DNA from 3 places in the Hominiventricola filiformis genome. Region 3 is predicted to be linked to each of the others. Evidence: riboswitches for the same ligand, from Rfam matches in the RefSeq annotation. Region 3 holds a riboswitch; each other region holds the start of a gene.

Region 1 (3,151 bases), on a different contig from region 3:
TGCTGCTGCCCATCCTGTTCCGTATTTTACTGCCCAGAGCAGTTCTGCATCATCTGGATTATACGGCGTTTTTGATGTCGTAATACCTAACTCATCATCACCGTTTCGGAAATTTCCCCACTGTGCATAGATGGTCTTGTCGATATCATTATTGTCTGTTGCCCTCTCCAGCGTGATCTCCGCTGTACCTGCTTTTGCTACAAAATTATTTTTCTGGCCAATATAGCCATTTTTTGTTACAACATAGCTGTAGGTGTCTCCAATCTGAAGAGTCCAGGTTTTATCATGATCTGGCCAGACTCTGTCACCATTCTTATCTTTTACTACAACCAGAGCGTCTTCCGGATCTGTTTCAAAAGAGACATTGCCTGTTCCTGCATCTTCTTCTCTGGTAATAGTCACCTTATATGTATTTGTGATACCTTCTTTATTTACAACAGTAATGGTAACAGCATTTTCACCAATACTCAGAGGTATTTCATTCTGATCTGCGTTTCCATTATAAAGAATCTGATAGGTCTGATCTGTAATATCCGTATGTTGTGCCGCAGTGAAAACAGCTGTATCCGCTTTTGTGGTGGCGGTCATGTTCTGCCATGTCTTAATATAAGAGGTATTCGCATTCCACTTAAACCCATTATCAATTTCTATCGCTTCACCGGATTTATTGGCAATGGAAAGTGTCTGCAGACAAGGTTTTCTCAGAACATGGATGGTTACCGTCTGTGATTCTCCCTCATCCGCTGAAGATGCAGTAACTGTAACATCCTGTCCTGTCGTCGTTGCAGATTTTGTTATGCAGTTAAGCTGTTTCGCTGTTCCCGGCGTCAGTGTCGGGGTCTGTTCTTTTCCAGTAATCATCTGCGTCCATTTTGCAGTAACTACCGTGTCATCAGGCGCCTCATCAGAAAGTGCAGTAACTAAAAATGGAGATGCAGTCTGAATATCATATGTGTACAGATTGTATTCATTTTCATCACACTTTTCCAACTCCATTTCATCTGCCAGCGTTCCATTCGAATACAATGTTTCATATATCGCTACACTGTCTAAATACTGTGTATTTCTTGCCTGCACTGCAATCGGTGCCGCCTGATCATCAAATGCAGCTTGATCATCAACCGTTTCTGTTATCTGTTCTTCCTGACCAGACTCCGCCGTCTGTTCCTCCTGTTTTACTTCTTCCTGACCAGGCTCCGTCGTCTGTTCTTCCTGTTTTTCTTTTCCCTGACCAGGCTCCGTCGTCTGCTCTTTCTGTTCCTCTTCTCCCTGAGCAGGCTCCGTCGTCTGCTCTTCCTGTTTCTCTTCTTCCTGACCAGGCTCCGTCACCTGTTCTTGTTCACCAGCTGTTTCATCGCCAGCTTCCTTTGTTTCATCAGTCACTTCCGCCTGTTCCTGACTCTCATCCTGAACAGCCGTCAACTCTGATGCTGCCGCTGCTTCTGCCGCATTTGCTTCCACAGGCAGACTGCCTGTTACCATAGCGCAGGTTAATATCAGCGCTAACACAGAAGCACATGTCTTTCTTTTCATCTTTTTCCCTCCTTATGATGATTTATTTTAAAAACGGGCAATTTCTCTTCCGCTGAAGTTACACATCCGTCGTGCAAACTTACAAAAAAAGCTGCAGAACTTAAAAGTTCTGCAGCCGTTTTTCTGCCAGTTTCAAAATATGTAATTAATTCTATCGAAAGTTTCTTCAGCAGGTCTTCTGATTTACATCTCAAGCGCTGGCTATTCTGCCTTCCCAGTCCCCCAGTGGCCGACTTGCGTCCTTGAATATCAACATCGATGCTTACAGCGGCGGTGCCATCCGGGAATCTCACCCGGTTCTCTCTTAGCTTTTTGTTCTTCTCAGTTCAAAAAGCACTGAAGTCTTACTTTCTACGATTTATAAATACTCACACAGAAAATCATTCTCCTGGCAATACTTATCAATTTTGCTGCCTTTTCTGCAACGTATGGTACAACTTCTGTTTACAATCCAGTCTCCTACAACCTCTGGATCACCTGGAATTTCCAGAACTTTTAATCGGTTACATCCGTGGAATACCCATTTGCCAATTATTTTTACAGATTCCGGAATTCGCACATATTCTAACTGCGTACACTTAAAAAATGCGCTGTCACTAATCTTTACCAATCCATTCGGAAGATGCAGTTCCGTTAATCCATTTTGATAAAATGCTTCTTCTTCGATTTCTTTCAATGTGGCAGGAAATTGAATGCCATCCAGCTCTTTGCATTTATAAAAAGCTCTAGGTCCAACTTTTTCCAGCTTTTCAGGAAGTACAATGAGCTGAAGTCGATTGCATTCACGGAATACTTCTGGAGAAATCACGGTACTGAGATTTTCTGTTTCATATCGTATCTCTCGAACAGCTTTATTTTCCATAAATGCATTTTTCTCTATATAACGGAGACTCTTTGGAATATCCAACGTTTTCAAACTGGTACATCCCTGAAATGCACTTCTCTGTACGGTTCGCACCCCATCAAGGGTAAGGAACCGCAGATTGCTGCAGCCCTGAAATGCTTCTTCCCCAATTTCTTTTACACTATTCCCGATCTGCAACCGTTTCATCTTAATATTATTCTTCATTGCACCGCTTCCAATTCTGCGGTACGGCTCCGCAATTCTTATCTCACGGTCAACCATTGACTTGCCCAAGCGCCTGTCAAACACATCATAATTGCGGTCTGATACCCAGACTCCGGTATGATAAATATTTCCCATAATTCCCCTTACTGATATTCTGTCTCGTTAAGATTAGCTATCCCTAATAATAAAAAAACACGTTTGCCCATGATACGCAAACGTGTTTATGCTCTGTCAAAAAATATCCAGTTATCGTATGAAAATCAAACCGTGATCAGTAGACTTCCTGGGTCACATTTCAAAATTCTGTTCTGGATTTTACCATTTTACAGATCTCTTCATGTTCACAGCGGCGTTGCCCCTTCGGATTTGCACCAAATTGTCTTTTCAGTTCTGTTGCTGTATATACAGTACCAGACACTCTGTATCACTTATGAGTATAGCTCATAAATCGTTACAAAGCAATGCTTATTTGTCACCTTTTTAACGTAATTTATAAAAAAAAAGCCGGAACCATAACTGATTCCGGTTCTGTTCAGTTATCCAGCAGAT
Region 2 (3,151 bases), on a different contig from region 3:
GAACAAAACAGGAACCCCCACCCTGGCCGCCGCAAGGGGCACGGATGGGGGTAATGAATACTTAATCTTACTCAGCCGGGGTAATCTCGGTGGTCAGCCAGTAGTAGTCTGCCGTATGGATATGCGCATTTCCTACATTCTTAGAGTAAATCATAGAAGAGTTGTAGTATCCGTCGATCAGAACAGCGGCATCATCTACCAGAATCTGCTGCATCTGGAAGATCAGATCTGCACGTTTCTCTTCATCCATCTCGCTCTTCAGCTGCTCGAACAGTGCATCATATTCCGGATTGGAATATCCGCAGTAAGTAGTATCGGTTGCCCAGTTTGCCATGTAAGCATAGGGATCTCCGGTACCTACGGTGATCCAGTTATTGTTATTGAAGTCATAATCTCCAGCAGCAAGTTTGCTCCACTGGTCATCAGAGCTGCCGTAGTCTGCGGTGCATCCGATACCGATCTCTGCCAGATACTGAATATGTGCGTTGGAGAAATCGTTCAGCAGACGGTTCTCATAGGAAACGTAGTGCAGATTGATATTCTGTCCATCCAGCTCACGGATTCCATCGCCGTCAGTATCTACGATTCCTGCATCATCAAGGAGCTTCTTAGCGCCTTCCGGATCATAGGTATAGGGGTTGGTCAGTTTGTCATAACCATAGCTTAAAGTAGACGGCAGTACGGAGAATCCCGGAGTATACAGACCTCCGATAGTCTTGGAGTTGCAGATGGTATCATAGTCAATGCCCATCAGGATTGCCTGACGCAGAGTCTTGTTGCCAAGAATGCCATCAAAGTTCATCCAGCTGAAACCACAGCGAACACCAGAAGCAATATCTACCGTGAAATCAGGATTATCTTTGAAATCCTGGATATCAGATACATTGGTAATATTCTCTACCAGATCAACCTGTCCACTCTGCAGCGCCATGGTCTTAGCAGAAGCATCCCCCATGTACATCAGTTTTACTTCGTCATAGGGAACTTCCTCACGGTAGTTCGGATTCGCTGCCAGATCATAACCTACACCTACACCATTGAAAGTCTCAACCATGTACGGACCGGTTCCGATCGTGCCATTGTCAAAGTTCTCGGTATCTGCCACATCAACAATTGCCATAGTCGGATGTGCCAGCTGTCCCGGAAGGTTGGCATAAGGCTGAGTCGTCTGGATGGTCAGGGTATTTGCTGCATCATCTGCAGTAATGGTTGCCTCGAACTCCAGATATTTCTGCGGTTTTGCAGATCCACTCGGTCCCATCTCTTTCAGATATTCAAAGCACTCTTTTACTTTAGTCGGAGTCAGATCACAGCCGTCAGAGAATTTGATGCCGTCTTTCAGGGTGATGACCCACTCGGTATGCTCATCATTTACAGTGTAGCTGTCTGCGAGCCACGGCTCTACTTCCATGCTGTCGTTGAACTTGAACAGTCCCTCGGTGATACCGTAACGCATGGCATTCCATCCACCGTTCTCATCGGTAACGGTATTGACAATACCATCGGTATACATCTGGCATCCGAAAGTAAGTACTTTCTTATCTCCATCATTCGCAGCAGAAGTGCTTCCGCTGTTATCGGATGCTCCACCGCCGCAGCCAGTCAGCAGCAAAGCTGCTGCCAGAGTTAAACTGATACATTTCTTCGTGTTTTTCATATTCTCTATCCTTTCTCATTTCATTCATTTGCCAGCGCTGTCTGCACTATCAATTCGTCTCCCACTTAAAAATTACGCATAAAAAAAGCCGGATCTACATCCGACTTTCCTCTCACCTTTTTACACACTATCCCCTTAAAACATAGATTTTTCTAGGTAAGAATTATCTCGTCTTCCGCAAGAACTCTTTCTGACAAAAAACAAGCAGGTCTCCTGACTTTAGCATCCACACCCAAAGCACCTTCCCAGGAATCATCTCCCCAGTGGCATCTGCTCCAGGCTTAACTATTACAGTGACGGGATCGTTCCGGACTTTCACCGGATTCCCTTTTCATCGAATCTATCTTCGAACTTATTTTTTGCGGCTTAATTGCCGACCATATGAACATGTAGATTTATACTTACACTTTCTTCACATTTTGTCAACGAAGTTTGTATTCTTTTTCGTTATATCTTATCAAGGTCATTCTGCAATTCCGCTTCGATTTCATCTGATTTCCGCTCTTTTTCCTCTTCTTTTTTCCTTTCAAAAAACTTAAAAATAAAAAATATCTCCATTTCTTCGCAAGAACATGGAGATATTCCATTTTAGAATATATTTTATCTTATCTGTTATATATTATTCTTGTAATCTGCTTCGTACAAACTCCAGATAATGTTCTGCCCATCCATCCAGCGTCTCTCCCTGACGGCTGACGCAGCCAAACAGAATCGGTTCTTCTTCTCCGTAAAGTGAGTATCCGGGATATCCCCGTGATTCTTTTTCGCGGCTCAAATAACCACCGCTCACATTGCCAAGGTCTGTCTTTCCAAGCAGTTCATTCATAACATAGTCACTGTTAGTAATAACTGAGATCTTCATACGGTCTGTCGGTGAGATCCGGTCTGTCTCCTCCGTCATCCTGCGCCCCAGTGTATACTCATCTTCATAACACTGCACCAGGCGTACCTCATCCAGTGCAATTTCCCCAATACCGGATTTTCCAGCCAACGGATGATCTTTTCCAAAATAAAGATATGCTTTCGTCCGTTTCAGTTCCTGAAAAATGAGTCCGGCACATTCCAGTCGGTACTGAAAGGATGGCATCTGCTCATCTAATACATAGACAAATCCAATATCGTCTTTCCCTGCCTGGCACCGTTCCAGTATTTCTTCCGTTCCCGCCGTCATTACATGATAGCAGACATCCTCCTGCCGGTGCTCCTGATAAAAAGCAGCAAAACAGGAAGCCATCCAGGAACTGGGATTCCAGGATGCCAGCAGTTCTTCCCCCTTGTCCATTCGGGAAAATGATTTTAACTGTTCTATATTTTCTACGGCCCTGCTTGCATATTCATAGACACGCTGTCCTCTGGCCGTAAGCGTAATCCCTCTGCTCTGACGGACAAATACCGAAAATCCCAGCTCATCTTCCAGCATGCGGATCACTTTGCTCACATTGGGCTGCGTCGTATACAGTGCTTCTGCTGCCTTACTGAATGATCGAAGCTGGG
Region 3 (3,151 bases):
AATGAATATGAAGAGACCGGAACCGGAATTTCCTTTACAAATTACAATGCCCACGAAATGCTCGAAGCAATTCGTTATGGCGAGGAGATCTACTATGACAGGAGAAAATCCTGGAATAAGATGGTAGAACGCGCGATGAATGCAGACTTTTCATGGGAACATTCTGCAAAGCAGTACGAACAGCTTTACGAGGAACTGTAACCTGTATTTGTCAGGTATAAATACCTCTCTGTTTTCACATACTGGAATCGTAGTCAGGAGTATGGAAAACAAGGAGGTATTTTTTATGTCACAGTTATCAGAACTGGATGTCCAGAATCTTCGCCATCTCATCGGCGGAAGCGAAACCTGTAAGGCAAAATTTGAGACTTACGCGGAAAATGCAACTGACAGCCGTGTGAAACAGTATTTCCAGCAGGCAGCTCAGTCAGCAAAAGAGAATAAACAGCAGTTGATGGGATTTTTAAATTAGGAGGGCGTACAGGATGATGAATGAAAAAACCATGGTCAGTGATGCGCTGACCGGCATCAATGGAGAATTGAAAATGTATGCGGAATATATTTCCCAAAGTGAGGATCCGCAGTTAAAACAGACCCTCAAACAGATGAGGAACAAGGCAGAGACCGCACAGGAGCAGTTATATCAGATTGCCCGGGAAAAATCTTATTATGTTCCGGCGGAAAAGGCATCAAAAGAAGAGATTGATCATGTAAAATCTCTTTTTAAGCCGGAGAGTATGCTGTGATTTTCATTGCAGAATAGAGCAGCGGCAGGAGAATATCCTGCCGCGAAAAAAGAGGTTGCTGTATCTGAGATAAAGTGGTATAGTACATATGTTAAGTGATTCGAAAATAGAATAAGAAGTAGTTGGTGCCGTTTTTACGGAGAATAGGGAAACAGGTGAAAAGCCTGTGCGGAGCTCGTCACTGTATACAGCGTTGCATGATCATAATGTCACTGGGTCAGTCATGGACTTGGGAAGACGATCGGTGTGGAAAAGCTGAAAGCCAGGAGACCTGCCAGCTGCGGTACGGGAAAGAAACAAAAACGTTTTTTTATTCCAGGTCACGAGGTTTGATTGTACCGAAAAATATATTTTTCTATACAATCCAGCTGCATTCTCATGCGTTGGATTTTTTATTTCTCCCGAGTATGTTCGAATTTTCAATTACTTACAAAAAAATTTCTTATCATAAGGGAGAGATTAAGATGAAAAAGAAACTTGTAGTAATGCTTTGCGTAGCAGCAATGACAGCAACCATGGTAAATGGATGTGGAAGCAGCAGTACGGCAACGGATACTGCAGCAGAGGAGACTACTGAGGCAGCAGATGATACTGCAGCAGAGGAGACCACTGAGGCAGACGATACTGCAGAAGCAGCAGACGAGGATGCAGATCAGGCAGCAGCTGACAATGTAGCAGCTCTGATTGACAAAATCTACGTTCAGGAGAGAACCGATACTACTGACGAAGACTGCAAGGCAGCCAAAGAAGCATGGGATGCTCTGACCGACGCGCAGAAAGAACTGGTCGAGGGCGAGAACGCAGATCCGGACTACTTCGGACGTGACACCGGTGATGCTTCCAAAGATGATCCGCGTAACCAGGATGAGATCGGTGAGAACGAGATTCTGGTGGCAAGCTTCGGAACTTCCTTCAATGACAGCCGTGTAGCTGATATCAAAGGTGTCGAGGATGCCCTTCAGGAAGCAAATCCGGACTGGTCTGTAAGAAGAGCATTTACCGCTCAGATCATCATCAACCATGTACAGGCACGTGATGGCGAAGCTATTGATAATATGGATCAGGCACTGGATCGCGCAGTAGCAAACGGTGTTAAGAACCTGGTTGTTCAGCCGACCCATCTGATGCATGGTGCAGAGTATGATGAGCTGTGCGAGGCAGTTGCAGCATACGAAGATAAATTTGAGTCTGTAAAAGTTGCTGAGCCGTTGCTTGGTGAAGTTGGAGATGACGCTACCGTAGTGAATGATGATAAAAAAGCAGTTGCAGAAGATATCACTGCTGAGGCAGTAAAGACTGCAGGTTATGACAGCCTTGACGCTGCAAAAGAAGACGGTGTTGCATTTGTATTCATGGGACATGGTACTTCCCATACTGCAAAAGTTTCCTACAGCCAGATGCAGTCCCAGATGGGAGAACTTGGCTATGAGAACGTATTTATCGGAACTGTAGAGGGTGAGCCGGAAGAGACTGCTTGTGAGAACGTTATTCAGGCAGTTGCCGATGCAGGTTACACCAAAGTAATTCTTCGTCCGCTGATGGTAGTAGCAGGCGATCATGCAAACAACGATATGGCAGGCGATGATGATGATTCCTGGAAGAGCCAGTTTGAGGCTTCCGGAAAATTTGAAAACGTAGATACTCAGATCGCTGGCCTTGGTGAGATTCCGGCTGTTCAGGAACTCTATGTTGCTCATACGGCAGCAGCCATTAACGAGTAATCAGAACTAGGAAAGAAGACTGGAAATGAAGAAGAAAATCATCGCATTATTAGGAATGACGGTAATGAGCTGCGCACTGGTGACAGGCTGCGGAGGCAGTAAGACGCCGGCGGCAGAGAGTGAAGCGGCGACCGAGGCACCTGCAGAGGAGCAGGAAGGCACGGATGCTCTGACGGAGGAGCAGACATCGGACGAGGCGGATGCTCAGGAAGAAACGGAAGAAAAGACTGCAGCAGCAGTACTGGAAGATGGAACCTATACAGCAGAATTTGATACAGACAGCAGCATGTTCCATGTAAATGAAGCATGTGAAGGAAAAGGAACTCTGACGGTAAAAGATGGCATTATGACGATTCATGTATCAATGCCGTCCAAGAATATTGTGAATCTCTATCCGGGACTTGCAGAGGATGCTCAGAAGGAAGGCGCAGAGCTTCTGCAGCCGACCACAGATACGGTTACCTACAGCGATGGTATGACCGAAGAAGTGAACGGGTTTGATGTTCCGGTTCCAGCGCTCGATGAAGAGTTTGATCTGGCATTGATCGGAACAAAAGGAACCTGGTATGATCACAAAGTAAGTGTTTCCAATCCGGAAAAAATAGAAGAACAGTAGCAAAAGAACTGTGATACCGACGGCCCGGGCCTAGCCCGGGTCGTTGTGCTATGGAGGAAAAAGTATGA

What was found. A riboswitch is a leader RNA that binds a small molecule or an ion and turns the genes downstream of it on or off. The one in region 3 is predicted to bind cobalamin.
Region 1: another riboswitch for cobalamin. It lies ahead of LKD36_RS16955 (dockerin type I domain-containing protein); the one in region 3 lies ahead of LKD36_RS13685 (sirohydrochlorin cobaltochelatase).
Region 2: another riboswitch for cobalamin. It lies ahead of LKD36_RS05425 (ABC transporter substrate-binding protein); the one in region 3 lies ahead of LKD36_RS13685 (sirohydrochlorin cobaltochelatase).

What each region holds. Positions count from the first base shown of each region.
Region 1 covers NZ_JAJEPS010000034.1:8,670-11,820, forward strand. The annotation lists gene LKD36_RS16955 (dockerin type I domain-containing protein) at 1-1,533, opposite strand, end outside; cobalamin riboswitch at 1,685-1,889, opposite strand; gene LKD36_RS16960 (leucine-rich repeat domain-containing protein) at 1,892-2,737, opposite strand.
Region 2 covers NZ_JAJEPS010000003.1:238,945-242,095, forward strand. The annotation lists gene LKD36_RS05425 (ABC transporter substrate-binding protein) at 68-1,657, opposite strand; cobalamin riboswitch at 1,844-2,028, opposite strand; gene LKD36_RS05430 (LysR family transcriptional regulator) at 2,277-3,151, opposite strand, start outside.
Region 3 covers NZ_JAJEPS010000016.1:47,704-50,854, reverse strand. The annotation lists gene glgA (glycogen synthase GlgA) at 1-201, shown strand, start outside; gene LKD36_RS13695 (hypothetical protein) at 287-472, shown strand; gene LKD36_RS13690 (spore coat protein) at 489-746, shown strand; cobalamin riboswitch at 853-1,039, shown strand; gene LKD36_RS13685 (sirohydrochlorin cobaltochelatase) at 1,211-2,467, shown strand; gene LKD36_RS13680 (hypothetical protein) at 2,493-3,083, shown strand; gene LKD36_RS13675 (hypothetical protein) at 3,148-3,151, shown strand, end outside.